DNA from 4 places in the Streptomyces sp. NPDC003720 genome. Region 1 is predicted to be linked to each of the others. Evidence: riboswitches for the same ligand, from Rfam matches in the RefSeq annotation. Region 1 holds a riboswitch; each other region holds the start of a gene.

Region 1 (6,920 bases):
GCCCGGCCGAGGCCCTCGGTGAAGGTGATGCTCGTGCCGGAGATGGTCGTGAGGTCGCCGAGCGGGAACAGCAGCGCGCCGACGGCCAGCGCGGACACGGCCACGACCAGGGTCGCGAGCAGGCAGAAGGCCATGACGGTCGCGTACTTGACGAGCAGCAGGCGGGTGCGGCCGGCCGGGGCGACCAGCAGATAGCGCAGGGTGCCGGCGCCGGCCTCACCGGCGATCGAGTCGCCCGCGACCACGCCGACCGCCATCGGCAGGAAGAAGGGCAGGGTCGCGGCCAGCGCCGTGAACACCAGGAACAGGCCGTTGTTGGTGATCTGGGCCATGAACGCCGGCCCGCCGCTGCCGCCGTCCGCCCCCGGGCCGCCCCGCGTCTCGATCCGCACCGCGATCCCGACCAGCACCGGCACCGCCGCCAGCACCGCGAGCAGCGCGAGCGTACGCCAGCGGCGCAGGGTGGTGACCAGTTCGCTGCGCAGCAGTCCGAACGTCCACAGCGGGCTCGGCCGGCGCCCGGCCGGCGCCCCGACCGCCTCAGCCCGCGACATCGAAGCCCTCCCCGGTCAGTGCCACGAACGCGTCCTCCAGGGAGGCCCGTTCGAGGGTGAAGCCCCGCACCCGGACGCCCGCGGCGACCAGGGCCGCGTTCAGCTCCGCGAGGTCCCGCTCGGGCGGCTCCCCGGTCACCCGGTCACCGTCGGCGACGACGTCCGCGACGCCCTGCTCCTTCAGCACCCGGGCCGCCTCGGCCGGGTCCGGGGTGCTCACCGCCAGCCGGCCGCGCGCCCCGGCGGCCAGGTCGGCGACGGCGCCCTGGGTGATCAGCCGGCCCCGCGCCATCACCGCCGCGTGCGTGCACACCTGCTCGATCTCGTCGAGGAGGTGGGAGGACAGGAACACGGTCGTGCCGTCGGACGCCAGTTCCTTCACCAGGGCGCGGATCTCCCGCATGCCCTGCGGGTCGAGCCCGTTGGTGGGCTCGTCCAGCACGAGCAGTCCGCGCGGCTGGAGCAGGGCGGAGGCCAGGCCCAGGCGCTGCTTCATGCCGAGCGAGTACGCCCTCGCCTTCTTGCCCGCCGCGGCCGTCAGGCCCACCCGGTCCAGGGCGGCCGCGACGCGAGCGCGCCGGGTGCGCGGATCGGCGGTCGGGTCGGCGGCGTCGTAGCGAAGCAGGTTGTCCCGGCCGGAGAGGAAGCCGTACAGGGCCGGGCCCTCGATCAAGGCGCCGACGCGGGGCAGGACGGCGCGGGCGGACCGGGGCATGGGCCGGCCCAGGACGCGGGCCGTGCCCGAGGTCGGCTCGATCAGGCCCATCAGCATGCGGATGGTGGTGGTCTTGCCGGAGCCGTTCGGGCCGAGGAAGCCGAAGACGCTGCCCGCCGGGACGGTCAGGTCGAGACCGTCGACGGCGAGCTGTCCGCCGCGGTAGCGCTTGGTGAGGCCGCGCGTGGCGATGACGTGCTCCGTCGCGTCCTCCCGGTCACGCCCCGCGGCGGACGGTTCGTCCATCGGCTCCCCCTCGGTCTCCCTGTCCGCTGCCCGCACGTGCCCCGGGAAGGATCACTTCCCCGTGTTCGCCGCCTTCACCAGGGCGTCCTTGGTCACCGCACCGGCGTACACCTTGCCGTCGTCGGTGATCAGGGCGTTGACCAGGCGGGTGGAGAACACCGTGCCCTTGCCGAACTCGCCGGAGACCTGGTCGCCGAGCGAGCCGAGGAAGCCGCCGAGCGCACCGCCCTGGTCGCCGGACGGCGCGCCGCCCTTGCCGCCGGTGTCGAAGGTGGCGACCGACGTCCAGCCCTTGCCGAGCACGGTGGCGCCGTTCAGGCCCTTGGCGAGGTGCTCGCCGCCCTGGGGGGCGTGCTCCGGCGCCCGGCCCTTGCCGCTTTCCTTCCCCTCGGTGACCTTCGCGCCCTTGGGCGGGGTGAAGTCGAAGGTGGAGGCGGCCGGCTTGCCGAAGGAGACCTGGGTGAAGCCCGCGTCGAGCACGGCGGCGCCGCCGCTCCTCGGGGTGAGCGTGAACTTCAGCGGCATGCCGGTCTTCGCGTCCACGGCGATGCTGACGGCGCCGACCGTGGTGCCGGACTGCCTGGGCTTGATCAGCAGCTTGTAGGCGTCGCGTCCGGCGACCTGCGCGGTGCCGTCGACGGTCACGGACGTGGTGTCGTCGACCGCCTTCAGGGCCTCGTCGGCGAAGTTCTTCGGCGTGGCCGGCGGCTGCTCGGCCCGGTGCCGCCCACCGGACTCGGCGGCGGCCGAGTGGTAGACCTCGTTGCTCTTGCTGTCGTAGCCCCAGACGTCCTTGCCGTCGTGGACGACGCTGTACTCGGAGCCGCTCTCCAGCAGCGACAGCTTCTGCCGGTCCGGCCCGTCGGCGGCCACGCGGAGCGTGTGGGTGCCGGAGACCAGCTCGGTCAGCTTGGACTGCGGGTCCGCGGAGGAGCCGTCGCCGCCGCCCGCCGCCCCGGACATCAGGCCGCTCTCCAGACCGCCGAGGTCAGGCAGGCCGAGGTCGGTGCTGACCTTCACCGTGCCGGAGAGCTGCTGCACGTCCGACTTGGCGATCTTGTCGATGAGCTGCTGTGCGGTGATCTTCGGCAGGTCGGGGTCACCGGAGTCGGCGAGCGCCGGGACCAGCCCGATCGTGGCCGCCGCGACCCCCACCACCGCGACCGGGACCACGTACCGGGCGGCCTTGCGGCGTCCGGTGGGCAGGTCCTCGTCGCGCTCGGCGCCCGTTGCGTCGTCGGATTCGTACGGTGCCATCTGTGCCTTACCTCCGTCGTCGGCGGCGGCTGCCCCACACTGGTCCACCTGAGCCGCCATTCTCACCCGAATCGGTGAGGAGTGGTGATTTCCGTGGTTTCCATATGACCAAATCGGCCGTGAGGAAGCGTCAGACCGTGGCACCAACTCCGTGTACGCCTGGGGTATGACACCGGAGGGCGGCGCCTCCCCCGACCCGTAGGGGTCACGCGGGAGACACCGCCCTCGGCCGGCGTCAGGGGCCTCAGCCGGCCCGGTGCACCACCGCGTCGCACAGTTCGAGCAGCGCCGCCTTGGAGTCGCACTCCGGCAGCGGGGCCAGCGCGGCGCGCGCCTCCTCGGCGTAGCGCACGGTGTCGCGGCGCGCCTGCTCCAGCGCGGGGTGCGCGCGCAGCGCGGTCAGCGCCTCCTCGAGCCGGGCGTCGTCCCCGAGGTCGGAGTCGAGCAGCTCGCACAGCGCGACGTCCTCGGGCAGGCCCAGCCGGGCGGCGCGCTCGCGCAGCCGGAGCACGGGCAGCGTCGGGATGCCCTCGCGCAGGTCGGTCCCCGGGGTCTTGCCCGACTCGTGCGAGTCGGAGGCGATGTCCAGGACGTCGTCGGCGAGCTGGAAGGCGACCCCGAGCCGCTCGCCGTACTGGGTGAGCACGTCGACGACCGTCTCGTCGGCGCCGGACATCATCGCGCCGAACCGGCAGGAGACCGCCACCAGGGAGCCGGTCTTGCCGCCCAGCACGTCCAGGTAGTGGTCGACCGGGTCGCGGCCGTCCGAGGGGCCCGCGGTCTCCAGGATCTGCCCGGTGACCAGCCGCTCGAACGCGAGGGCCTGGACCCGGACCGCCTCGGGTCCGAGGTCGGCGAGGATCTGGGAGGCGCGGGCGAAGAGGAAGTCACCGGTCAGGACGGCGACGGAGTTGCCCCAGCGCGTGTTGGCGCTCTCCACCCCGCGCCGCACGGACGCCTCGTCCATGACGTCGTCGTGGTACAGCGTGGCCAGGTGGGTCAGCTCCACGACCACGGCCGACGGCACCACACCGGGGGCGTACGGGTCCCCGAACTGCGCCGCGAGCATCACGAGGAGCGGCCGGAACCGCTTCCCGCCGGCCCGGACGAGGTGCTGCGCGGCCTCCGTGATGAACGGGACCTCGCTCTTGGTGGCCTCGAGCAAGCCTTCCTCGACAGCCGTCAATCCGGCCTGGACATCGGCTTCCAGAGCCTGGTCCCGCACGCTCAGCCCGAACGGCCCGACGACGGTCACGAGGGGTCTCCTGTCTGCTGGTGTCTGCTGGCGATTACGCGGTTTGTCGATAGGTCGCTGCCCTCACTCAAGTCAGCGTATCCGGTCCTGTTTCGATCACCGAGGGCGGCCACCGGTCCGGCACGGACGGCATCGGACCATGATCGGCACAGTGTCGACCACCCGATAATACGGACATTAGGCGCATTAATACGCCTTTCGTGACGCGCAGGAAATCGGCCACAAGGCATCCCGCGGAGCGTTCCCCACTCGCCTGCCCTCGAGCCCAAATCCCCCATGTCTGATTTGGAATACTTTGCTATTTCGTGAATTGGGTCACGCGCCCCGGCCGGCCCGCCACGCCCGGCCACCACCCGTTTTTCCGCGCCACATCAGCGAGTTGAGCATTGGCAGTCGCAAAGGATCAAGTACCCAAAACGGAACAGAACAAGGTCAACTTGGTCTTTACGTGAATCCGACACTTGTTCCGGACATGTGCTCTCGCATACGTTCCCGGCCAGTCGAGCGGAACGCCGAATCCTGCCGCCGCCCGGCACCACCCATCGACGAACTCATTCGTACGGCAGGAGCGGGGGACCCAGGTAAGTTCGCCGGACCGGACGACACGTGTCGTCACCGGAACGGCAAGGGGTGAAGCCGTGCCGCCTCGGGCGGCACGGCCGGGCACCTCCCCGCCCGAACCCGACAGCTCACCTCGCAGGCGACGGAGAGGAACTTGGCCATGCCTGCAGCCGCTCAGCCCCGCCGCGTCCGCACGAACCGCCTCGCCCGCAAGCTCGCGGTCCTCGGCACCGGCGCCGCCGTGCTCGCCCTTCCGGTCGTCGGCGCCACCAGCGCCTTCGCGGCCGACTCCGCCGGCTCGGCCGGCACCACCCTCGCCGGGTACCCGAACAACCTCGACGGCTGGATCCGCGAGTCCCTCGCGATCATGGCGGAGAAGCACATCCCGGGCACCTACAACGGCATCCACCGCAACATCATGCGCGAGTCCTCGGGCAACCCGCGCGCCATCAACCTGTGGGACTCCAACGCGGCCAAGGGCATCCCGTCCAAGGGCCTGCTCCAGGTGATCGACCCGACCTTCAACACCTACCACGTGGCCGGAACGGCGTTCGACCCCTACGACCCGGTCGCGAACATCACCGCCGCCTGCAACTACGCGGCCGCCCGCTACGGGTCGATCGACAACGTCAACGGCGCCTACTGACCGGCACCGCGGCGTGGCGCCACCTGACCGGCGCCCGCCGCGGGCCGCTGCCCGCGTCCCGGTCAGCCGGCCGGGAACAGTCCTTCGAGGACGACGGCGACGCCGTCGTCCTCGTTCGACGTCGTGACCTCGTCCGCGACCGCCTTGAGTTCGGGGTGGGCGTTCGCCATGGCGACCCCGCGGCCCGCCCAGGCGAACATGGGGATGTCGTTGGGCATGTCGCCGAAGGCCAGGGCCCGTTCGGCGGGGACCCCGAGACGGCCGGCCGCCAGCGCGAGTCCGGTCGCCTTGGTGACGCCGCACGGCTGGAGCTCCACCGTGCCCGGCCCGGACATGGTGACCGTGGCCAGCGACCCCACCGCCGCCCGCGCGGTCGCCGCCAACTCGTCGTCCGACAGCGTGTGATGGCGCAGCAGCACCTTGCTGATGGGCTCGCGCCACAGGTCGTCGCGCCGGTCGACCCGCACCGCGGGCAGGGTCGGGTGGGGCATCAGGTAACCCGGTTCGATCAGCGTGAGGCCGTCCACGCCGTCCTGGTCGACGGCCGCGAAGACCTGCCCCACCTCGGCCTCGATCTTGCCGAGCGCGGTCTCGGCCAGTTCCCGGTCCAGCCGCACCGACCACAGCAGGCGTTCGGTGCCGGCGTCGTAGACCTGCGCCCCCTGCCCGCACACCGCGAGCCCCGTGCAGCCGAGCGCGGCCAGGAGCGGCCGCACCCGGGGGGCCGGCCGGCCCGTCACCACCAGGTGCCGGGCACCGGCCCGCGCCACCCGCTCCAGCGCGGCGAGCGACCGTTCGGAGACGGTGTCGTCACCGCGCAGCAGCGTGCCGTCCAGGTCGGTGGCGATCAGGGCGTATGCGGGAGGTGCGGCCATGATCAGAGAATACGGACCGCACGGCCCGCCGACTCACCAGGTTCCCGCGGGACTTGGGGCCCGCGGGAGGCGTTTCCCGGGTCGGCCGTGGGCCGCGGCCAGGTGCTTCACCGGGCCGGACCGATACCGGCCGTGCCGGGCGGACACCCCCTGTGGCACTGCCCAAGACACCTGTCCCGGCCGTAACGTGTGGCGCGATCACATGGAACGCATCGCCATGCATGGCCCGGATGAGAGTGAGGCAGCACCCCATGCCCCCCTTCGACGTCCCCGAGGGCGACCCCTTCGGCCCGCACAACCTTCCCTACGGTGTGTTCTCACCCTCCGGCAGCACGGAGCGCAGGGTCGGCGTCCGGCTCGGTGACCACGTCCTCGACGCGGGCGCCGCGGCCGCCGCCCTCGGTTCGCCGTACGTGTCCCTGCTCGCGCAGGCCACCCTCAACCCGCTGCTGGCGGCCGGCCGCACGGCGTGGTCGGACGTGCGGCGCGCGCTGACGGCGTGGGTGACGGTTCCCTCGCACCGGTCGACGATCGAGCCGCTGTTCCACCCCCTGTCGTCGGTGACGCTCCACCTGCCCTTCGAGGTCGCGGACTACGTCGACTTCTACGCCTCGGAGAACCACGCCCGGAACGTCGGCCAGATCTTCCGCCCGGACGCGGAGGACTCCCTGACCCCCAACTGGAAGCACCTGCCGATCGGTTACCACGGCCGCTCCGGCACGGTGGTCGTCTCCGGCACGGACGTCGTCCGGCCGTCCGGACAGCGTAAGGGCCCCGGCGACCCGGCACCGGTCTTCGGGCCCTCGGTACG
Region 2 (6,920 bases), on a different contig from region 1:
ACTCCAGGCCCTTGGCGGTGTGCAGGGTCATCAGGGTGATGACGCCGTCGCCGTCCTCCTCGTCCGGGATCTGGTCCGAGTCGGCGACCAGCGCGACCTGCTCCAGGAAGTCGGCGAGCGTGCCCGCCTCGCCCTCCGCGCGCTCCTGCTCGAACTCCAGCGCCACCGCCGCGAGTTCCTGGAGGTTCTCGATGCGGGTCTCGTCCTGCGGGTCGGTGGAGTTCTGCAACTCGGCCAGGTAACCGGTGCGTTCGAGTATGGCCTCCAGCACGGTGGCCGGTCCGGCGCCGGACTCCACGACGGTCCGCAGGTCCTCCATCAGCGTGTTGAACCGCTTGACCGCGTTGGTGGAGCGCGCGGCCATTCCGTAGGCCTCGTCCACGCGCTTGAGTGCCTGCGGGAAGCTGATCTTCTCGCGCTGGGAGAGGGCGTCGATCATCGCCTCGGCCCGGTCGCCGATGCCGCGCTTGGGCACGTTGAGGATGCGGCGCAGCGGCACCGAGTCCTCGGGGTTGGCGAGGACACGCAGGTAGGCGAGGACGTCCCGGACCTCCTTGCGCTCGTAGAAGCGGACGCCGCCGACGACCTTGTACGGCAGGCCGACGCGGATGAAGATCTCTTCGAAGACACGGGACTGCGCGTTGGTGCGGTAGAAGACGGCGACGTCCCCGGCCTTCGCCTCGCCCGCGTCGGTGAGGCGGTCTATCTCCTCGGCGACGAACTGGGCCTCGTCGTGCTCGGTGTCGGCGACGTAACCGGTGATCCGCGCGCCCTGGCCGGCGTTGGTCCACAGGTTCTTCGGGCGGCGGGACTCGTTGCGTTCGATGACCGCGTTGGCGGCGGACAGGATGGTCTGCGTGGAGCGGTAGTTCTGCTCCAGCAGGATCGTCGTCGCGTTCGGGTAGTCCTCCTCGAACTGGAGGATGTTGCGGATCGTCGCGCCGCGGAAGGCGTAGATCGACTGGTCCGCGTCACCCACCACGCACAGCTCGGCGGGCGGCAGGTCCGACTCGCCGGGCGGCACGTCCTCGTCGTGCTGCCCGGTGCCCACCAGCTCCCGGACCAGGGCGTACTGGGCGTGGTTGGTGTCCTGGTACTCGTCGACCATGACGTGCCGGAAGCGGCGGCGGTAGTGCTCCGCGACGTCCGGGAAGGCGCGCAGCAGGTTGACCGTCGTCATGATCAGGTCGTCGAAGTCCAGCGCGTTCGCCTCGCGCAGCCGCGACTGGTAGAGCGCGTACGCCTGGGCGAGGGTCTTCTCGAAGCCGTCGGTGGCCTGGGCGGCGAAGTCCTCCTCGTCGATCAGCTCGTTCTTGAGGTTGCTGATCTTGGCGCTGAAGGACTTCGGCGGGTAGCGCTTAGGGTCGAGGTCGAGGTCGCGGCAGACCAGGGCCATCAGGCGCTTGGAGTCGGCCGCGTCGTAGATCGAGAAGGACGACGTGAAGCCGAGTCTCTTGGACTCGCGGCGCAGGATGCGCACGCACGCGCTGTGGAAGGTCATCACCCACATCGCGCCGGCGCGCGGGCCGACGAGCTGCTCGACCCGCTCCTTCATCTCGCCCGCGGCCTTGTTGGTGAAGGTGATCGCGAGGATCTGGCCGGGGTGCACGTTCCGCGCGGCGAGCAGGTGGGCGATGCGGTGGGTGAGCACGCGGGTCTTGCCCGAGCCTGCGCCGGCCACGATGAGCAGCGGAGAGCCGGCGTGGACCACCGCGGCGCGCTGGTTGTCGTTCAGCCCCCGGAGCAGCGCGTCCGGGTCGGTCACGGGACGCGGGGCGCCGTCGCGGTAGTGCGCGTCCCGGTCCGGCGGCACGTCGAACTTCCCGCCGAACAGATCGTCCGGAAGGGGCTCCGGAGCGTGATCGTCCTCGGGCGGCGGCGGGGGCTCCTCCGCGTGCCCACGAGGGGCCTGGAGGTCCGCCAGGAAGCTGTCGTCAAAGAGGCTGCTCATCGCTCTACGAGTCTAGGGGGCCGCACCGACAACCGGTCCCGGCACCGGAAAACCGGCGGCCGTGAGGTCGGCGACAGGACCCGCGTCGAGCGCGCCGGCCGGCGTGCCGCGGACCCGGCCGGACTCCTCACCCTGCGAGATCGCCTTGTCACGCCTGTATGAAACCGGCCCCGGGTCACGGAAATGTATCGGACATATGGCACAGCAACCTTCACAGGAGTCACACGAGTTGGCTAGGTTTCCGTCAGGCCGCACGACCCCTACCGGCGAACCTCGCCGGGCCGCGCGGCCTCCGCCGAGTCCGGTGCGCCCTTCACGGCGGCCGGAGCCGGGGACCCACCGATCCTGGGGTGAATCGGCCGACTCCCGCCCGGGAAGACGCCGTAGGGCAACCCTTCCGAACCACCCGCCCGAACCCGACAGCTAACCCGGTAGGCGGCACGTTGGAAGGAGTCGCCAGCCTTGGCGTCGCACCGCAAGCCGGGTCCCCCGGGGACCCGCGGGACGGGCATCCGCACCCCCGTCCTGGCCACCGCCGCCCTCACCTCCGTGGCCGTCCTGTCCCAGACGGCCGCGTCCGCCTCGGCCTCCGCCCCCTCCGCGGGCGACGGCAGGCCGAGCCTGGAGGAGGTCGAGAAGAAGATCGACGAGCTGTACCGCAGGGCGGACCCGGACGAGGAGCCCGCGGCCGTGCAGCGGGCTCGCGCCGAGGCCCCGCGCGCGGAGGCCGTCCGGCGCCCGGGACTGTTCACGAAGGCCCGCGAGGGGCTGGCTCCGTTCGCCGCCGCTCCGGAGCCGGCCGGTTCGCTCCTCGCGGAGTTCCCGGAGGACCACTTCGCCCAGAACCGGCTGATGCACCGGCTGGCCTCCCGGGTGAAGGGCGCCGCCGAGCGCAAGGCCCCCAGGGCTCACGAGGCGCCGGCGACCGCCGCACCGTACGACGTGAGGACGGCCAAGGCGGCCGTCCAGCACAAACTCGTCACCGCGCGCGGGCTGCTGATCCGGCTGACGGCTTCGGCCGCGGAACCGATGCCGGCACCGGCTCCACTCCAGGCCCCGGCCTCCACCACGGATCCGTTGGCGGTCCAGGCCCCGGCTTCGACCGCGGGTCCGATTCTCGATGCGATCCCCACTCCGGACCCGCTGCTCGAGGCGCCCCCGGCTCCGGACCCGCTACTCGATGCGATCCCGGCTCCGGACCCGGCTCAGGCCTTCGCTTCGGCACCGGCCGCCGGCCCGGTCCTGGCTCCTCCGGTCCTTGCTTCTCCGGTCCCGGCCCAGGCGCCGGAGCGGACGCGGTCCGCAGCGCGGCGGCCGAGCACTCCGCCCGTCGTACCGCACGCCCCCGTCACCAAGGCAGAGAGGGCGATCGCCTTCGCCCGTGCCCAGATCGGCAAGCCGTACGTCTCCGGCGCCAGCGGGCCCGGCTCGTACGACTGCTCCGGCCTGACCCAGGCCGCCTGGAAGGCCGCCGGCGTCGCCCTGCCGCGTGCCGCGCGGGACCAGGCCGCCATGGGCACCGCCGTCCCGCTCGACGAAGCGCGCCCCGGCGACCTGGTCTTCTTCCACCACGACAGCAGCCATGTGGGCCTGTGCACGGGCGACGGGACGATGATCCACGCCCCGCGCCCCGGTGCGTACGTGCGCGAGGAGCCGGTGCACCTGGCGGGCGAGTCGGTGGTCCACCGGGTGGTGCGGCCGGCCTGACGGTGCTCTTTTCGGGCTCCACGCGCGCGTGCCCCGCGAGCGCGGGCGGCTCCGCTCCCTAGGTCGTGTCCGCAAAGTCGCGTCGTTCGCCCGCAGGGCGGGCGTCGCGGCGTCCGGTGCGTGCTCTGGGGGTCCCCCCGGCCGAAGGCTGGGGGAGTGCCGGTCGGATGCCCTCGTACTGGGTGTACTCGGGCTTTCGGCCGGTGCGGCGAGAGTGCGTGCCGGGCGTCGTGACGCAGACGCGACTTTGCGGACACGGCCTAGCATCGGGCTCATGCCCATGCCCCGCTTCTCCGGTGTGCGTACGTGGTGGGCGGGGCGTCCGCCGGCGGCGGGGGCGGCCGTCATGGCGAGCGGCATCGTGTCGGTGGCCCTGCATCTGACCGGTGCCGAGACGGTGTCGCTCGTCTTCCTGTGGCTGGGCTGCCTCGCCTGGGCGGCGCTCGCCGCCGACTTCACCGTGCGGCTGGTGACGCAGCGGCCGCGGTGGATGGCCGAGGCGAAGAGCCCCGGCGCGCTCACCGCCGTGGCCGCCACGACCGTGCTCGGCACCCGGCTCTCGCTGCTCGGCCGGCAGACCCTGGCCGAGGCCGCCCTGGCACTGGCGGTTGTGCTGTGGCCGGTGCTGCTGCTTCTCGTCGTACGGCACTGGGAGCGGCGCATGCCGGGGGCGGTGTTCCTGTGTTGCGTGGCCACACAGGGGCTCGCGGTGCTGGCGGCCACCCTGGCCGCGGCGGAGACGACGGCCTGGCTCGCGCGCGCCGCGCTGGTGCTGTTCTGGCTAGGCCTGGTCCTCTACTGCCTGGCGCTGGCGCGCTTCGATCCGCGTCAGGTGCTGGAGGGCGCCGGCGACCACTGGATCGTGGGCGGGGCGCTCGCCATCTCGGCGCTGGCCGGGGCGAAGCTGCTGGCCGCCGACAGTGCGCGGCTGTACCTGTGGAACGACGACGACCGGGGCGTGCTCCGCAACGTCACGGTCGCGCTGCTGGTACTGGACCTGGCGTGCTGTGTGGTCCTGCTGGCGGCCGAGGTGGCCCGGCCGCGGCTGCGTTACGACGTGCGGCGGTGGTCGACGGTGTTCTCGCTGGGCATGACCGCTGCGTCGGCCCTGTCGGTCGGCGCGTTCATGGGCATCGGGTGGCTGCGGCAGCCGGGCGAGGCCTTGGTGTGGCTGACGGTGGCGGTGTGGGTGGCGGTCGCGGCCGGCGCGGTGCTCGCGGGCCGCGCCGGGCTCGTCAGGGCGCGCTGAGTCTCACGTCCACAGCACGGCGATGAAGATGTTCGCCACGGTCAGCAGGCCGACGAGCCCGAAGACGCGCTTGTCCACCTTCTCCTCGTCGCGCTGGACGTAGACCAGTCCGAGGATCACGATCAGCAGGGCCAGCTTCACGCCGATCTTGAAGGAGTTGACGTGGTGGCCGTCGGCCTCGTTGAGCCCGACCAGGGCCACGCCGGTGACCAGCATGGTGAACGCGCCGTGCAGCATCCCGGGGACGAACCGGGCCGTGCCCTGGCCCATCGCCTTCATCTGGGTGAGGAAACCGCCGAGCAGTGCGGCGATGCCGATGATGTGCAGGCCGACGAAGAGATGGATGAGTACGTCCATGACCCGGAGCCTATGAGGAGGCCCCGGGCGGCCGGTCACCGGGCCCGCCCACAGCCGCGCTCCGTGTGAGTTGATCTTGCATATATGCGCCACATAGCACCACAGGGCCCCCGTGAACCCCTCAATGCACGCTTCGGTCACTACGCAGCGTGAAGGCGGCAACCATGGCCCGGCAGAGCGGTCACGGACTGACGCGCCCCGGTCCGTCTCGGCCACTTCCGTACAGTGCGTTACCAACCTGTCACAGTCCGGCCTAGCGTCCTCCCCCAGGTGACCGGCTTCCCACGCCGCCCGGGCCAGGGGCGGCCGCCGGTCACCTCCGCCGAGAAAGGTCCGGCGGTGGTCCGTTCCCCTGTGCGGGCGGCCGCCGGACACCCCGACCGCTCGGCCGCAGAGGTCCCATGGAAGGACGTGACGGTCCAGGTGGCAGCGCACCGCAGGCCCCGACAGCGCTCCCTCGGCGGTAACACGGCCCGCACGGCCGTGACCCTCGCCCTGGCGGGCGCGGCCACCGCGGCGGCCTTCGAGGGCACGGGCAACGCCGAACCGCAGCTGACGCCGGCCCAGGTGAAGGCCAAGGTCGACAGGCTGTACCGGGAGGCGGAGACCGCCACTGAGAAGTACGACGGGGCGAAGGAGAAGGCGGACGCGGCCCAGCGGCGGCTGAACTCGCTGCGGGACGAGGCCGCACGCCGACAGCAGAAGCTCAACACGGCGCGCGACGAGCTCGGTTCGCTGGCGGCGGCGCAGTACCGCGACGGCGCGATCGACCCCTCGTGGCAGCTCGCGCTGTCCAGCGACCCGGACCGGTACCTGGACGGCGCCGCCTTCGCGGAGCGGGCGGGCGACCGGCAGGCGGGGACGGTGACCCGGGTACGGGAGCAGCTCCGCGAGATCGAGCAGTTGCGCGGCGACGCCCGCGCCGAGCTGACGTCACTGCGGTCGCGGCAGGCGGAGGTACGGCGGCACAAGCAAACCGTCACCGCGAAGCTCGGGGAGGCGCGCAGGCTGCTGGCCCGGCTCACTCCGGCGGAGCGGTCACGGATCGCCGGCGCGGGAGCCGGCGCCGGGCACGCCTCGCGCTCCGCCTCGGACACCCGGGCGGCCCTTGAGCAGGCGGGGTCCGTCGCCGCCTCCGTCTCCCGCGCGGCCGCGGCCGTCGCCTACGCCTACCAGAAGCTCGGCAGGCCCTACGTCTGGGGCGCGACCGGGCCCAACGCCTTCGACTGCTCGGGCCTGGTGCAGGCCGCCTACCGCTCCGCGGGCGTCTCCCTGCCCCGCACCACCTACGCCCAGATCAACGCGGGCCGGCGGGTGCCCCGCTCCCAGCTCCAGCCCGGCGACCTGGTCTTCTTCTACTCCGGCATCAGCCATGTCGGCATCTACATCGGCAACGGCCGCATGATCCACGCCCCGAACCCCTCAGCCCCGGTCCGGGTGGCCCCCGTCGACGAGATGCCGTTCGCGGGGGCGACCAGGGTGTCGTGAGGCGGCGCGGCGGCTCAGACCAGCCGGCGTGCCGTGGCCCAGCGGGTCAGTTCGTGGCGGTTGGAGAGCTGGAGCTTGCGCAGGACCGCCGAGACGTGGGACTCGACCGTCTTCACCGAGATGTAGAGCTGCTTGGCGATCTCCTTGTAGGCGTAACCGCGGGCGATC
Region 3 (6,920 bases), on a different contig from region 1:
CGCATACGACTCCTCGTACTCGGCCGGCGGGGCGTCCGCGAACACCTGGCGCGGCAGCACACCGGCCCACAGGCCGTGCATCCCGCCGTCGGGGTCGCACACCGACATCGGGTTCCAGGTGTCCCCGTGGTAGCCGCCGCGCCAGGTCAGCAGCCGCTGCTTGGCCGGGCGGCCGAGCGAACGCCAGTACTGCAGGCACATCTTCACCGCGACCTCGACCGACACCGAGCCGGAGTCGGCGAGGAACACGTGCTCGAGTCCCTCTGGAGACATGTCGACAAGGAGCTTCGCGAGCCGGACGGCGGGCTCGTGCGTGAGCCCGCCGAACATGACGTGGCTCATCCGCCCGAGCTGCTCACGGGCCGCCTCGTTGAGGACGGGGTGGTTGTAGCCGTGGATCGCCGACCACCAGGAGGACATGCCGTCGACCAGCTCGCCCGAACCGTCGGCCGGGCGCAGCCGGACCCCGCTCGCCGACTCCACGACGAGCGGTTCGCCGCGCCCGGGCATCGGACCGTACGGATGCCACACGTGCCGGCGGTCCAGCTCCAGCAGCTCGGGCACGCTCAGGCCGGGCAGGTCAGGCATTGGGCGCGAGATCCGTTCCGGCGCCCCGGCGGCGCACGGCGACGAGATCGGTGCGCGCCTCGTTCGCCGCCGGCTCCGGCGCGGGCGCCGTACCGCAGACGCCACCGCCCTCGTGCGAGCCGCAGCCGGCCTCCGCGTGCGAGCCGCAGCCGGCCTCCGCCCGCGATCCGCACCCGGCGCCCTCGTGGGAGCCGCAGCCGCCCGCGGCCGCCGCCCGGTGCTCGGGCAGGGTCACCTGCTCGGCGCCCTCCACCTCGAACCCGGCGTCCGCGATCATCTCCAGGTCGGCCTTGCCCGCCTGGCCCTCGCTGGTCAGGTAGTCGCCCAGGAAAATGGAGTTGGCCAGGTTCAGGGCCAGGGGCTGCATGGTGCGCAGATGGACCTCGCGGCCGCCCGCGATGCGCACCTCGGCGTCCGGGCAGACGAAGCGGACCATGGCGAGGATGCGCAGACAGCGCTGCGGGGTGAGGTTCCACTCCTTGGCGAGCGGGGTTCCCTCGAACGGGATCAGGAAGTTCACCGGAACGGAGTCGGGGTCGAGCTCGCGCAGCGAGAACACGACGTCCACCAGGTCCTCGTCGCTCTCACCCATACCGGCGATCAGCCCGGAGCAGGCGGACAGCCCGGCCGCGTGCGCCTTGTTCACCGTGTCCACCCGGTCGGCGTACGTGTGGGTGGTGGTGATGTCCCCGTACGTGGCCTCGGAGGTGTTCAGGTTGTGGTTGTAGGCGTCCGCGCCCGCCTCGCGCAGCCGCTCGGCCTGGCCGTCGGAGAGCAGGCCGAGACAGGCGCACACCTCGACGTTCTCGTGCTGGTCCTTGATGGTCCGGATGGTCTCGGAGACCCGGTCCACGTCCCGGTCCGTGGGGCCGCGCCCGGACGCCACCAGGCAGACCCGCTTGGCGCCGCCCGCCAGGCCCGCGGCGGCGGCCTCGGAGGCCTCGCCGGGCTTGAGCCAGGTGTACTTGAGGATGCCGGCGGTGGAGCCGAGCCGCTGGGAGCAGTAGGAGCAGTCCTCGGGGCACAGGCCGGACTTGAGGTTGACCAGATAGTTGAGTTTCACGCGCCGGCCGAACCAGTGCCGGCGCACCTTGCCGGCCGCGGCCACCACATCGAGCAGGTCGTCGTCGGAGGTGGCGAGCACGGCGAGAGCCTCGTCGCGGGTCGGCGTCTCGCGCCGAAGCCCCTTGTCCACCAGCGTGTTCAGCAGGTCCATGAGGCACGATCCTGTCCTACGGGACCGCCTCGGGCCAAGGAGAGTTTGCACAACGGAGACGGTTCACCGTGTGGGTATTGCCACACCATGGGCGGGCGGCCGTACGGCTAGTGTCTGTCCGCTACCTACAAAAGCCTCGGAGGACCCATGGCGTTCGGCTGGATCGACGAGCAGGCCGAGGCGCGCCGCCGCGCCGGACTCGTACGGACCCTGCGCCCGCGTCCGGCCGACTCGCCGCTGCTGGACCTGGCGAGCAACGACTACCTGGGTCTCGCCCACCATCCGGAGGTCGCCGAGGGGGCCGCCGCGGCCGCCCGCGTCTGGGGCGGCGGGGCCACCGGGTCCCGGCTGGTCACCGGCACCACCGAGCTGCACACCGAGCTGGAGCGGGAACTGGCCGACTTCTGCGGCTTCGAGGCGGCCCTGGTGTTCTCCTCCGGCTACGCCGCCAACCTGGCCGCGGTCACCGCGCTGGGCCCGCACGGGTCCCTGATCGTGTCCGACGCGGGCAACCACGCCTCGCTCATCGACGGCTGCCGGCTCGCCCGGGGCGCCACCCAGGTGGTCGGGCACGCCGATCCGCAGGCCGCGCGCAAGGCGCTCGGCACGCATCCCGGTCCGGCGATCGCCGTCTCCGACACGGTGTTCTCCGTCGACGGCGACGCGGCGCCGCTGGCCGCACTGGCCGAGGCGTGCCGCGAGCACGGCGCCGGGCTGGTCCTTGACGACGCGCACGGGCTCGGCGTGCTGGGCGACGGCGGCCGGGGCGCCCCGTACGCGGCCGGACTGGCGGGCGCCGACGACGTGGTCGTCACCGCCACGCTGTCGAAGTCGCTGGGCAGCCAGGGCGGTGTGGTCCTCGGCCCGGCCCGGGTCATCGCCCATCTGGTCAACGCGGCCCGCACCTTCATCTTCGACACGGGTCTGGCCCCCGCCGCCGTGGGCGCCGCGCTCGCGGCGCTGCGGCTGCTGCGGCGCGAGCCGGCGCGGGCGGAGCGGGCCCGCGCGGTCGCCGCCGAACTGCACGCACGGCTGACCGCCGCGGGTCTGGAGGCGGTGCGACCGGACGCCGCGGTGGTCTCCGTGCGGGCTCCGTCCCCGGAGCAGGCCGTGCGCTGGGCGGCCGACTGCCGTACGGCAGGCCTGGCCGTGGGCTGCTTCCGTCCTCCTTCCGTGCCCGACGGCATCTCACGGCTGCGGCTGACCGCCCGCGCGGACCTGTCCGGGGCCGAGATCGAACGCGCTGTACGTGTGATTCGCGAGGCGCGACCATGAGTCGGCGTGACACGGCCGCACATCTGGCGAAAGTGATCGGATCTGATCAGTAGGGGTCGGTCCGCCGGCCGGTTCTCAGGCCGGGTCCGGCCCGGTCACCGGAGCGCGGCCACGAAGCCCGCCCAGCTCCCGGGGGAGAAGAGCAGCGCGGGTCCCGCGGGGGCCTTGGAGTCGCGCACGGCGAGCAGTCCGGCGCACGGGCCGGAGTGCGGCCGGGCCGTCTCCACGCAGTTGTTCGCTCCGGTGCTGTAGCTGCTGCGCAGCCACCGCACGTCGTGCAGATCGGTACTGGCTGGGACGTTCCGAGGCAGAGCTGTCATGGTGCCTCCTTACGCGCCGTCACCTATCCCGGCGATGTAGTCCAACGATTCCTCGGGTGAAAGGGCGTGGAACTGAAGGGTGTCGAAGGCCTCGGCATAGGCCATGAGGTCTTCTTTCCGTTCCAGGTAGAGGCTACTCGTCAACTGGTCGAGAACAACTACGTCCAGATCAGAAGTGCTCGGAAATGAGAAGATAACGAAAGGCCCGGTGAGGCCGACATGCGCCCCCGCCGCGAACGGCAGTACCTGGAGCCGTACTTGGGGCAGCCGAGCGGCCTCCACCAGCCGTTCCAGTTGCCGCGCCATCACCTCGGGACCGCCCACCTCGCGCCGCAGCACCGCCTCGTCCAGCACCGCGGTCAGCTCCAGCGGCGGCTCGGACCGGAGCACGTCCTGCCTCGCCAGCCGCACCTCCACCAGCGCGTCCAGCCGCTCCTCGTCGACGCCCTCCACCGCCGCGCGGGTCACCGCGCGAGCGTATTCGGGCGTCTGCAGAAGGCCGGGAACCACCGTGGTCTCCAGGGTGCGCATCCCGCTCGCCTGCGACTCCAGGCTGATGAAGTCGCGGTAGGTGGGCGGCAGGACGCCCCGGTAGGCGTGCCACCAGCGGTTGCGGCCGCCCGCGTCCTCCGTGCCCGTCAGCATCAGCAGCATGTCGCGCAGTTGCCGGTCCCGCACCTCGTAGGCGTCGAGGAGTAACCGCACGTCGGCCGGTCTCACCCCGCTGGCGCCGGTCTCGATGCGGCTCACCTTCGACTGGTGCCAGCCCACCAGGAGGGCCGCCTCGCCACTGGTGAGCCCGGCCCCGGTGCGCAGCGCGCGCAGTTCGGCGCCCAGTTTGCGGCGGCGCACCGCGGGACCGTTCTGCATGGGAACTCCTTACTCCTTCCGGGCCGCCCGGATACGGTTGCGCGTCGCAGAGTTCACCGCTTCGGGCGACAGATATATGCATATCTTGGTGGATCGCTCCCCTGACCGGCCCGGTGGTGGCAGTCTGACGGCGAAGCACCAGTCCGGGACCGTACTCGAACCATCCGCTCCTCGTCGGACCGCGGTCCCGTGGGAAAGGGACGACGTCGCCATGGCAGACCACCTGGAAGCATCCGTCACTCTGCCGAGCGATCCCGCCTCGGTCTCCGCGGCCCGTTCCTACGTACTGAGCACCCTCGCGGAGTGGGGCCTGCCGTCGGACACCGAAGTGGCCGACACCGTGCGCCTCATCGTCTCCGAACTCGCCACCAACGCCGTGCAGCACACCTTCGGCCAGTCACCCACCTTCACGGTCGACATCGCGCTCGACCGTGACGAACGCCTGCGCATCGGCGTCACGGACAGTCATCCGCGCTTCCCCAAAAGACTGCCCGCCGCCGTCCAGCAGGACAACGGGCGGGGCATGGTCATCATCCGCTGGCTCACCGCCGAGTGCGGTGGCAGGCTCCGCGTCCGGCCCACCCGCGAGGGCGGCAAGACGGTGTCGATCGAACTGCCGTGGACCCACCAGGGGGAGCGGCTCACCGCGGCCGGACAGCAGGAACCCTGAGGAGCCTCCCTGAAAGCCGGCGAACCGGGGCCCGGTGCGCGGCCCCGGGGCCGTCCCGCGGTGCCGCACGGGCCCCGGACGCGGCTGCGCCGCCCCGGGGCCGCCCGCGTGCTTCAGGCGGACGCCGGGACGGCGCCGACGGTCAGGGGGAGCGGCCCCGCTGCTGGAGCCGTTCCGGGGCTGGGCGGGGTCAGCTGACCCGGCCGTACCAGACGCTGCGGGTCCAGATCTTCTCGAGCCGGACCACGGCCCCTGTCTTCGGGGCGTGCCAGATCTTGCCCTTCCCGGCGTAGATGCCGACGTGGTAAACGCTGGAACCGGAGTGGAAGAAGACCAGGTCGCCGGCCCGGCGGTGGCCGGCGGAGATATGGCGGGTCCTGTTGTACTGCTGGGCCGCCGTGCGCGGCAGCTTCTTGCCCGCCTTCTTGAACGAGTAGAGCGTCAGACCCGAGCAGTCGAACCGGCGCGGACCGGTTGCCCCGTACTGGTAAGGCGAGCCCTTCTTGGAGGCGGCGATGTGCAGGGCCTTCGTCGCCAGAGTGGCGGCCGAGGCCTCGTTGGCCAGGCCGGGCACTGCGATGGAGCCGCCCACCGCGGCAAGCGTAAGAGCCGAGGCCGTGCCGGCCCGGGCCATCATCGACGGGACACGATTCAGCGCAGTCATGCGCAACCCTTCGTCAGCCGCCTGTGAAGGATGACCTGTCGGATTCGGGCTGGCGAAGTGGCCCGGCCGCGTTGCCGCGGCTTCACCCCAAGGGCTGCTCGGCACGACCGTCCGTCTGCGACGAACGTCCGTCCCGGCGACCCGTCTTGCCTGGGTCCTCCACTCCTGCCGATCCACTCCTGTCGACCGGTCATCCGGGCGGCGGCAGGACTCGGCGTCCGCACGGATCGCCCCGCCGCGGTGGCGGGGGCTTGTCGTCAGACAGGGATCTTCACTCACAGGTGTCCGAAAATCCCAACGGAACCGGGGATTTGTGGCGTTACTCACCACTCACCCGTTCGGGTGGACACTGCTCTGTTCGAGTCGTCGTCAACTCCCGCGCGTAGCCCCGGACCTGGGACGAAGCACCTCCGGGCAGGTCCCCGAGCGGCCGATCGCGCAAGTCGGAGGGTCAGAAAAAAAGCCCGGAGATACTCCGGCCGGGGGTACGTCGTTCGGGCCGTTTCAACTCGACGCCGGGCGGACCGTCGACGACCGGGTCCACCCGGCGCGGGAACCGGCGTCCGGGTCAGCCCACGCCATCGGGCGGGAGCACGACGCGCGCGGTACGGCGCTCGCCGTCGAGCACCCTCAGCGCCCGTGCCAGCGTGTCCCCGTGCAGCTCCGTCTCGCCCCGCCGGTGCATCAGGGCGAGCGCGTCGCGCAGCTCGGCGGCCTTGCGCACCAGGGCCTGCGCCGCGCGCAGCCCGCTGTAGGTGTCTCCCGGTCGCGCCGGGTTGATCCGGCCGAGCAGGTCGGCCGCCTCCAGGTAACGGTCGATCAGCTCACCCTCGGCCCTGGTCAGCGCGGGCAGCGGCGGCAGCTCGGGCGGCAGCACGGCGGGTCACCTCGCCCGCTCCGCGCCGGGACCGGCCTTGCGGCTCGGCACGACGCCGTCCACCAGGCCGTACGCCAGCGCGCCCGGCGCGTCCAGCACCAGGTCGCGCTCCAGGTCCCGGCCGACCTGCTCCGGCGTGCGCCCGGTGTGCCGGACCAGCAGTTCCTCCAGCAGCGCCCGTGCCCGGGTCAGTTCCCCGGCCTGGATGAGGAGGTCGCTCGGCTGCCCGTGGGCCGGCTCGGCCAGCGCGGGCTGCTCCAGCACCACCCGCGCCCCCGGCAGGATGAAGCGCTTGCCCGGGGCGCCGGCCGCGAGCAGGACCGCGGCGACCGAGGCGGCCTGGCCCAGGCAGTAGGTCTCCACGTCGCAGTGGACGTAGCGCATCGTGTCGTAGACGGCGGTCATGGCGCCGAACGAGCCGCCCGGGCAGTTGAGGTACA
Region 4 (6,920 bases), on a different contig from region 1:
ATCGATCACCTCGGGCAACGAGTTGTCCACAGGCGTTGCCAGGGGCGCGCACGGGCCCCGATGATGTGCGCACCTGAGCGGATCTGTTGACACCTGTGAGGTCTCGATGGTGGACATCGCCGAGAACGGACGCACCTGGCTCCTGTCGGGGCCCACCAGCAGCTATGCCCTGCACCTGACCGAGGCGCACGAGCTGATCCACCTCCACTGGGGGCCCCGCATCACGCTCCCCGACGCCGAGGCCCTGGCCCTGAGCCCGCTGCCCGGCTACCGGCCCTTCGAGTCCCCGCTCGACGGCCGCGAGGAGTACCCCGTCGAGGGCGGCCCCCGCTTCGTCCGCCCCGCGCTCAGCGTCCGCACCGGCGAGCGGCGCGGCACCGAATGGCGCTTCGTGTCGTACGAGTGCGAGCGGGACGAGGCGGGAGACGGCGCGGAGCTGCGGCTGCGCTTCGACGACGACGGACTGGCGGTCACCCTGCACTACCGGATGCGCGGCGACGTGGTGGAGCGCCGGGTCACCCTCGACAACGGCGGGCAGACGCGGGTGGAACTGCTGCGCGCCGACGCCGCCGCCTGGACCCTGCCCGACCGCGACGGCTGGCGGCTGTCCCAGCTCCACGGCCGCTGGGCCGCCGAGTCCCTGCTCACCCGCGCTCCGCTCACCCACGGCGAGAAGGTCATCGGCAGCCGCCGCGGCCACACCGGCCACCAGCACCTGCCCTGGGTCGCCCTCGACACCGACGCCACCGAGGAACGCGGGGAGGTCTACGGCTGCGCGCTCGGCTGGTCCGGCTCCTGGCGGATCGCCGTCGCCCAACTCCCCGACGCACGCGTGCAGATCACCGGCGGGGCCGGCCACGACGACTCCGGCCTGCTGCTCCTGGAACCGGGGGAGTCGTACACCACCCCCGTCTTCGCGGGCCTGTGGAGCGACGGCGGATTCGGCGGGGCCAGCCGGACCTGGCACGCCTACCAGCGCGCACACGTGATCCCGGACGCCGACCGGGACCGGCCGGTGCTGTTCAACTCCTGGGAGGCGACGTTCTTCGACATCTCCGAGGAGCAGCAGGCCGCGCTCGCCCGGCGGGCGGCCGGCATCGGCGTCGAACTGTTCGTCGTCGACGACGGCTGGTTCGGCGCCCGCACCAGCGACCGGGCCGGACTCGGCGACTGGACCCCCAACCCCGACCGGTTCCCGCACGGCCTCAAGCCCCTGGCCGACCAGGTGCACGGCCTCGGCATGCGGTTCGGCGTCTGGGTCGAGCCCGAGATGGTCAACCCGGACAGCGACCTGTACCGCGCCCACCCCGACTGGGTGCAGCACCAGCGGGGCCGCAGGCGGACGGAACTGCGCAACCAGCTCGTCCTCAACCTCGCCCGCGAGGACGTCCAGGAGTACCTGTGGGAGCGTCTGGACGCCCTGCTGTCCGGCGCGCCGATCGACTACGTGAAGTGGGACTTCAACCGCTGCTTCACCGACGCCGGCTGGCCGGGCGAGCCGTATCCGCAGCGTCTGTGGGTCGACCACGTCCGCGCGCTGTACGCCCTGCTGGACCGGCTGCGCGCCGCCCACCCCCACGTCGCCTTCGAGTCCTGCTCGGGCGGCGGCGGCCGGATCGACCTCGGTGTGCTGAGCCGCACCGACCAGGTGTGGACCTCCGACAACACCGACCCGCTGGACCGGCTCGCCATCCAGCACGGCTTCAGTCAGATCCATCCCGCGCGCGTGATGGCCGCCTGGGTCACCGACAGCCCGAACAACCAGCTCAACGGCAGGACCAGCTCCCTGCGCTTCCGTTTCGTCAGCGCCATGGCGGGCGTCCTCGGGATAGGCGGCGACCTCACCGCGTGGTCCGAGGAGGAGCTGGCCGAGGCCCGGGAGTGGGTGGCCCTCTACAAGGAGATCAGGCCGCTCGTCCAGCGCGGCGAGCTGTACCGGCTGCGGCCCCCGACGGGCGGCCTGAGCGCCGTCCAGTACGTGCTCGGGGACGAGACGGTGGTCCTGGCGTGCCTCCAGGCGCAGAGCTACGGGGAGCCGGTGCCGCGCGTACGGCTGCGCGGACTCGACCCCACGGCATCGTACGAATGCTGCGAAACGGGCGAAGTGCACCGCGGTGCGGTGCTGCTGCACCATGGACTGCCGACCGGACTGCGCGGTGACCTGGATGCGGTAGTAGTCCGACTGCGCCGCATATGATTCCTCTGCCCGAATTGACGCCTTCGTCGCAACTCGGCCCGGAGTAATGGCCGCTGGGGAGCGGTGCGTGAGGAGCGTCATAACCGTGACCGTCCGCTGTTCGTCATGTTCACCTAATTCCTGGACGGAAACCGGGAATTCGATCGGCGGAGCGGACGGGAATTCACGCACGGTGACCGCGAATTTCCCTTTTGGATCTTCTGGGGCGTGAACGCCGGGAATCGGCCGCTTGTTTCCGCGCGTCCCGCTCGCTTACGTTCGCCACCAATCCGGACGGAACGCCGAATCCTGCCGCCGCCCGGAGTCCCGCACACATGACCCGTGCACGGCAGGAGCGGGGGACCCACCAGGTACGACTCGCCTGTCCCGGTCTCCGCGACAGGCTCGGGGTGAAGCCGCGCACCGCGCGGCCGGGCAGCTCCAGCCCGAACCCGACAGCTCACCCCGCAGGCGCCGGAGAGGAATGCGTCATGCCCGCGAAGGGTAAGCACCGCCGTCCCAAGTCTCGGCGTTTCACCCGCTCCATCGCCGCCGCCGGAACCGGCGGCGCCGCACTGGCCCTGCCCCTGCTGGGCGCCACCGGAGCGCACGCCGCCACCGCTCAGTCCACCCCCGGAAAGACCGTGCAGTCCGCCGGGAAGACGGCGGCCGGAAAGGCCGCGGCGGCCACCCAGCAGGCCCCCGGCGTGCACACCTACACGGTGAAGCCCGGCGACTGCCTGGCCGGGATCGCCGGCGAGCAGCATGTGAGCGGTGGCTGGCACCGGCTCTACGCCGACAACCGGCAGGCCGTCGGCGAGAACCCGGCGCTGATCCACCCCGGTCTGAAGCTGTCGCTCGGCAAGAAGGCCGCCGCCCCGACCCGCACCGAGGCCCCCGCCCCCGCGCGGTCCGCGCAGCCTTCGGGCGCCCGGGCCGAGTCCCCGGCGATGACCGCCCCGGCCGCCCCCGTCCTCCAGGCGTCTCCGGTGGCCCAGGTCACCAAGGCCGCCGAAGCCGCCCCCGCCACCGGCTACACCCTCCCGGTCGCCGTCCCCACCGTCGGCACCGCCTACCACGTCGCCGGCAGCATGTGGTCCAGCGGCTACCACACCGGCGTCGACTTCGTCGTCCCCACCGGCACCTCCCTCAAGGCCGTCGGCGCGGGCACCGTCGTCTCCGCCGGCTGGGGCGGCGCGTACGGCAACCAGGTCGTCATCAAGCTGAACGACGGCTACTACGCCCAGTACGCCCACCTCTCCCAGCTCTCGGTGTCGGCCGGCCAGACGGTGACCCCGGGCCGGCAGATCGGCCTGTCCGGCGCCACCGGCAACGTGACCGGCCCGCACCTGCACTTCGAGATCCGCACCACGCCGGACTACGGCTCGGACGTGGACCCCGTCGGCTACCTCCGCTCGCACGGCGTCGCCCTCTGAGCCACCCGCGCTCAGCGACACGCTCCCGGCGGCCACCTGCCGGACAGCCTCCGAAGGCCGGACCCCCGATCCCCGGGTCCGGCCTTCGGTACGTCCGGACCGGCCCCGTACCCGCCGTATTCCTGGGTTGGCAAACTCTTTAAGGGTGTCTCATCTCACCGATCGTCAACCCCTGCCTACGGTCGCGTAGGTCACATCCGAAGGTGAATCATGGTCCGACGTGGCAGACGATTCGAAGAGTGACAACAGTGCAGTGATCGGGTCGTACGTAGCGGTGGGGGACAGCTTCACCGAGGGCGTCGGCGACCCCGGGCCCGACGGGGCGTTCGTGGGCTGGGCCGACCGCTTCGCGGTCCTGCTCGCCGACCGGCGGCCCGAGGGCGACTTCCAGTACACCAACCTCGCGGTCCGCGGGAAACTGCTCGACCAGATCGTCGAGCACCAGCTCCCGAAGGCCGTCCAACTCGCCCCCGACCTCGTCTCCTTCTGCGCGGGCGGCAACGACATCATCCGGCCCGGCACCGACCCCGACGAGGTGGCCGAGCGCTTCGAGCGGGCCATCGCCGCCCTCGCGGCCGCCGCGGGCACGGTGATGGTGACGACCGGCTTCGACACCCGGGGCGTGCCGGTGCTCAAGCACCTGCGCGGCAAGATCGCCACCTACAACGGGCATGTCCGCGCCATCGCCGACCGGTACGGCTGCCCGGTGCTCGACCTGTGGTCCCTGAAGTCCGTCCAGGACCGCAGGGCCTGGGACAGCGACCGCCTGCACCTCTCGCCCGAGGGGCACACGCGCGTGGCGCTGCGCGCCGGGCAGGCCCTCGGCCTGGAGATCCCGGCCGACCCGGAGCAGGTCTGGCCGCCGCTCCCGCCCAGGGGCACCCTGGAGATCCGCCGGGACGACGTCCACTGGGCCCGCGAGTACCTGGTGCCGTGGATCGGCCGCCGGCTGCGCGGCGAGTCCTCCGGGGACCACGTCACGGCGAAGGGCGCGCTGTCGCCGGACGACATCAAGATGCGCATCGCGGCGGTCGCCTGACCCCGGCGCACGGCACGGCCGCGCCCCGTACCGCGACCCCGGCGGAACGAGGCGCGGCCGCGCGCGCCCGCCGGACCGGCCCGCGTCCCGGACCGGCGATCCCGGCGTTCCCGTACGGGCCGGCGCCGCGCTCGCGCCGGTCGACTCCGCCCGCTAGAGGCCCAGTTCCCGGACCAGGGCGTCGTTCACCCACTCCTGGGCGCGGGCGCGTGGCACCGAGCCCGGGTAGGACGTGAGCTGCACTGCGAGGCCGTCGAGCAGGGCGGTGAGCCGCAGGGCGGTGCCCGCCGGGTCGGGGCAGGTGAACTCGCCCGCCGCCACGCCCTCCACGATGACCTCGGCGATCGCCGCCTTCCACCGCTGGTCGAGGTCCCGGGTGACCGCCCGCAGGGCCGGCTCGCGCAGCGACACCGCCCAGCCCTCGATCCACAGCCGCCAGCCCTTGGCCTGGCCCGTGGGCGCGTACCAGCGCACGGCGGCGCGCAGCCGGCGCAGCGCGGAGGTCCGGCGGGCCAGCAGCGCCCGCAGACGCGCCAGATCGTCCTCGGCCGCGTAGGCGAAGGCGGCGGCGACCAGCTTCTCCTTCGTCGAGAAGTGGTACAGCACCAGCGCGTTGCTCACCCCGAGCGCCGAGGCCACGTCGGCGATCCTGACCGCCGCCACGCCCCGCGCCTCGATCTGCCCGATGGCGGCCCGCAGCATCTCCTCCCGCCGCTCGGCCACGCTCAACCGCACTCTCGCCACGCGGTCACACTAGCCCGTCGGCCGGACAGCGCCCCACGCCGCCGACGGCCGCGACCCGCCGGGGTCAGCGGTACCAGCCGTAACGCCCGGCGATCACCGGCAGCCGGTCCGACACCAGGGCGTGGGCGGCGGCGCGGGGAGTCGTCCCGTCGGCCCGCGCGCGGTCCAGCACCGTCCCGGTCAGCGCGCGCATCGAGCGGCGGATGTGGGCGAACGCCTCGTCGGCGTCCGGGCCGACGTCGCCGAACAGCGTCCACCACCACCAGGCGTTGGTGGCCGAGTTGACCACCACGTCCGGCAGCACCGTCACCCCGCGCGCGGCCAGCAGCCGCTCCGCCTCCGGCAGTACGGGCATGTTGGCGGCCTCGGCGACCCAGCGGGCGGTGATCCGCTCCTGCCCGGCGGCGTCGACCGCGTAGGAGACCGCGGCCGGCACCAGGACCTCCGCGTCCGCCGCCAGCCAGGCGTCGCCGGGCAGCTCGCGGTCGGCCGGACGCAGCGCGGAGCGGTCGAGCGTGCCGTAGGCGTCCCGTGCGGCGATCAGCGCCTCCACGTCCAGGCCGTCCGGGTTGGCGACGGTGCCCTTGACGTCGGCCACCGCCACCACCGTCAGTCCCGCGCGTGCGAGGAACCGCGCCGTGGCCCCGCCCATCGTGCCCAGCCCCTGCACGGCCACCCGGGTGCCCCGGTACGGCACCGAGTCCCGGTCCAGGGCCGCCAGCACCGACTCGGCGACCCCGCAGCCGCCCGCCAGTTCGTCCAGGCCGATGCCGTCCACCCGCACCGCGAAGGCGTCCGCGAGCCGCGCGCGGGCCGCCGGCTCGTCGTCCAGCAGCGGGAACACGGCCTGGACGGTGGAGACCAGACCCGCCTCGGCGGCGGCCCGGTCCACCAGGTCCTGGCTGAGGCCCAGGTCCTCGCCGGTGGTCCAGCAGCTCTCGATGTACGGCCGCATCGCGCGCAGGTAGCGCACGAGCAGCCCGTAGGCCGCCGGGTCCCGCGGATCGCAGTCGATGCCGCCCTTGGCGCCGCCCAGGGGGACGTAGCGGGCCGCCGGGTCGTAGTGCAGGGCCTCCTTCATCGTCATGCCGCGCGCGAGCCCGGTGACCTCCTCCAGCGTGCAGCCGGCGCGCATCCGCAGCCCGCCGCTGGCCACGCCCCGCACCAGCCGGTCGACGACCAGGAAACCCCGCCGCCCGGTGACGTGGTCGGTCCACACGAGCGACATGAGGGGGGCGGCGGTCATGGGGGCTCCCGGAGGACGGTTACTGAACAGCCGGTCAGTATCCGCAGCGGGCGGGCCGCTGTCAAAGCGCCGGGCGGGCCGCCGCGCACGCCCGGCGGGGCGGGACGGAGGAGCGGGCGGCGCCGCACTGTCGGAGGGGCCGACCATAATGGAGGACCTCAGCGACTTCAGTGGAGGTATCCGTGACCGGTTGGCGTTCCAGGAGCTCCGGGCTCAGCGCGCTGCGGCCCGAGGCCTTCGGCGCGCAGCCGCGCGGTGAGCGCCTCGCCCGGATCCGCC

What was found. Region 1 has a riboswitch for cyclic di-AMP ahead of ACFYU0_RS30495 (transglycosylase SLT domain-containing protein). Riboswitches for the same ligand answer to the same signal wherever they lie in the genome.
Region 2: linked by a shared signal. The riboswitch ahead of ACFYU0_RS22540 (C40 family peptidase) and the one ahead of ACFYU0_RS30495 (transglycosylase SLT domain-containing protein) in region 1 are both predicted to bind cyclic di-AMP.
Region 3: linked by a shared signal. The riboswitch ahead of ACFYU0_RS00600 (C40 family peptidase) and the one ahead of ACFYU0_RS30495 (transglycosylase SLT domain-containing protein) in region 1 are both predicted to bind cyclic di-AMP.
Region 4: linked by a shared signal. The riboswitch ahead of ACFYU0_RS15625 (peptidoglycan DD-metalloendopeptidase family protein) and the one ahead of ACFYU0_RS30495 (transglycosylase SLT domain-containing protein) in region 1 are both predicted to bind cyclic di-AMP.

What each region holds. Positions count from the first base shown of each region.
Region 1 covers NZ_JBIANZ010000012.1:135,745-142,664, reverse strand. The annotation lists gene ACFYU0_RS30515 (ABC transporter permease) at 1-554, opposite strand, end outside; gene ACFYU0_RS30510 (ABC transporter ATP-binding protein) at 541-1,515, opposite strand; gene ACFYU0_RS30505 (outer membrane lipoprotein carrier protein LolA) at 1,567-2,772, opposite strand; gene ACFYU0_RS30500 (polyprenyl synthetase family protein) at 3,017-4,027, opposite strand; cyclic di-AMP (ydaO/yuaA leader) riboswitch at 4,561-4,745, shown strand; gene ACFYU0_RS30495 (transglycosylase SLT domain-containing protein) at 4,749-5,234, shown strand; gene ACFYU0_RS30490 (Cof-type HAD-IIB family hydrolase) at 5,297-6,109, opposite strand; gene fahA (fumarylacetoacetase) at 6,361-6,920, shown strand, end outside.
Region 2 covers NZ_JBIANZ010000008.1:72,163-79,082, reverse strand. The annotation lists gene pcrA (DNA helicase PcrA) at 1-1,951, opposite strand, end outside; cyclic di-AMP (ydaO/yuaA leader) riboswitch at 2,235-2,406, shown strand; gene ACFYU0_RS22540 (C40 family peptidase) at 2,414-3,658, shown strand; gene ACFYU0_RS22535 (tellurite resistance/C4-dicarboxylate transporter family protein) at 3,939-4,907, shown strand; gene ACFYU0_RS22530 (hypothetical protein) at 4,911-5,264, opposite strand; gene ACFYU0_RS22525 (NlpC/P60 family protein) at 5,688-6,752, shown strand; gene ACFYU0_RS22520 (LuxR C-terminal-related transcriptional regulator) at 6,767-6,920, opposite strand, start outside.
Region 3 covers NZ_JBIANZ010000001.1:114,663-121,582, forward strand. The annotation lists gene ACFYU0_RS00570 (adenosylmethionine--8-amino-7-oxononanoate transaminase) at 1-588, opposite strand, end outside; gene bioB (biotin synthase BioB) at 581-1,804, opposite strand; gene ACFYU0_RS00580 (8-amino-7-oxononanoate synthase) at 1,952-3,079, shown strand; gene ACFYU0_RS00585 (DUF397 domain-containing protein) at 3,175-3,399, opposite strand; gene ACFYU0_RS00590 (helix-turn-helix transcriptional regulator) at 3,409-4,269, opposite strand; gene ACFYU0_RS00595 (ATP-binding protein) at 4,481-4,939, shown strand; gene ACFYU0_RS00600 (C40 family peptidase) at 5,130-5,603, opposite strand; cyclic di-AMP (ydaO/yuaA leader) riboswitch at 5,607-5,830, opposite strand; gene ACFYU0_RS00605 (hypothetical protein) at 6,172-6,480, opposite strand; gene ACFYU0_RS00610 (ATP-dependent Clp protease proteolytic subunit) at 6,487-6,920, opposite strand, start outside.
Region 4 covers NZ_JBIANZ010000005.1:232,629-239,548, forward strand. The annotation lists gene ACFYU0_RS15620 (alpha-galactosidase) at 107-2,197, shown strand; cyclic di-AMP (ydaO/yuaA leader) riboswitch at 2,467-2,663, shown strand; gene ACFYU0_RS15625 (peptidoglycan DD-metalloendopeptidase family protein) at 2,668-3,612, shown strand; gene ACFYU0_RS15630 (SGNH/GDSL hydrolase family protein) at 3,866-4,651, shown strand; gene ACFYU0_RS15635 (TetR/AcrR family transcriptional regulator) at 4,805-5,395, opposite strand; gene ACFYU0_RS15640 (Glu/Leu/Phe/Val dehydrogenase dimerization domain-containing protein) at 5,460-6,641, opposite strand; gene ACFYU0_RS15645 (MBL fold metallo-hydrolase) at 6,824-6,920, shown strand, end outside.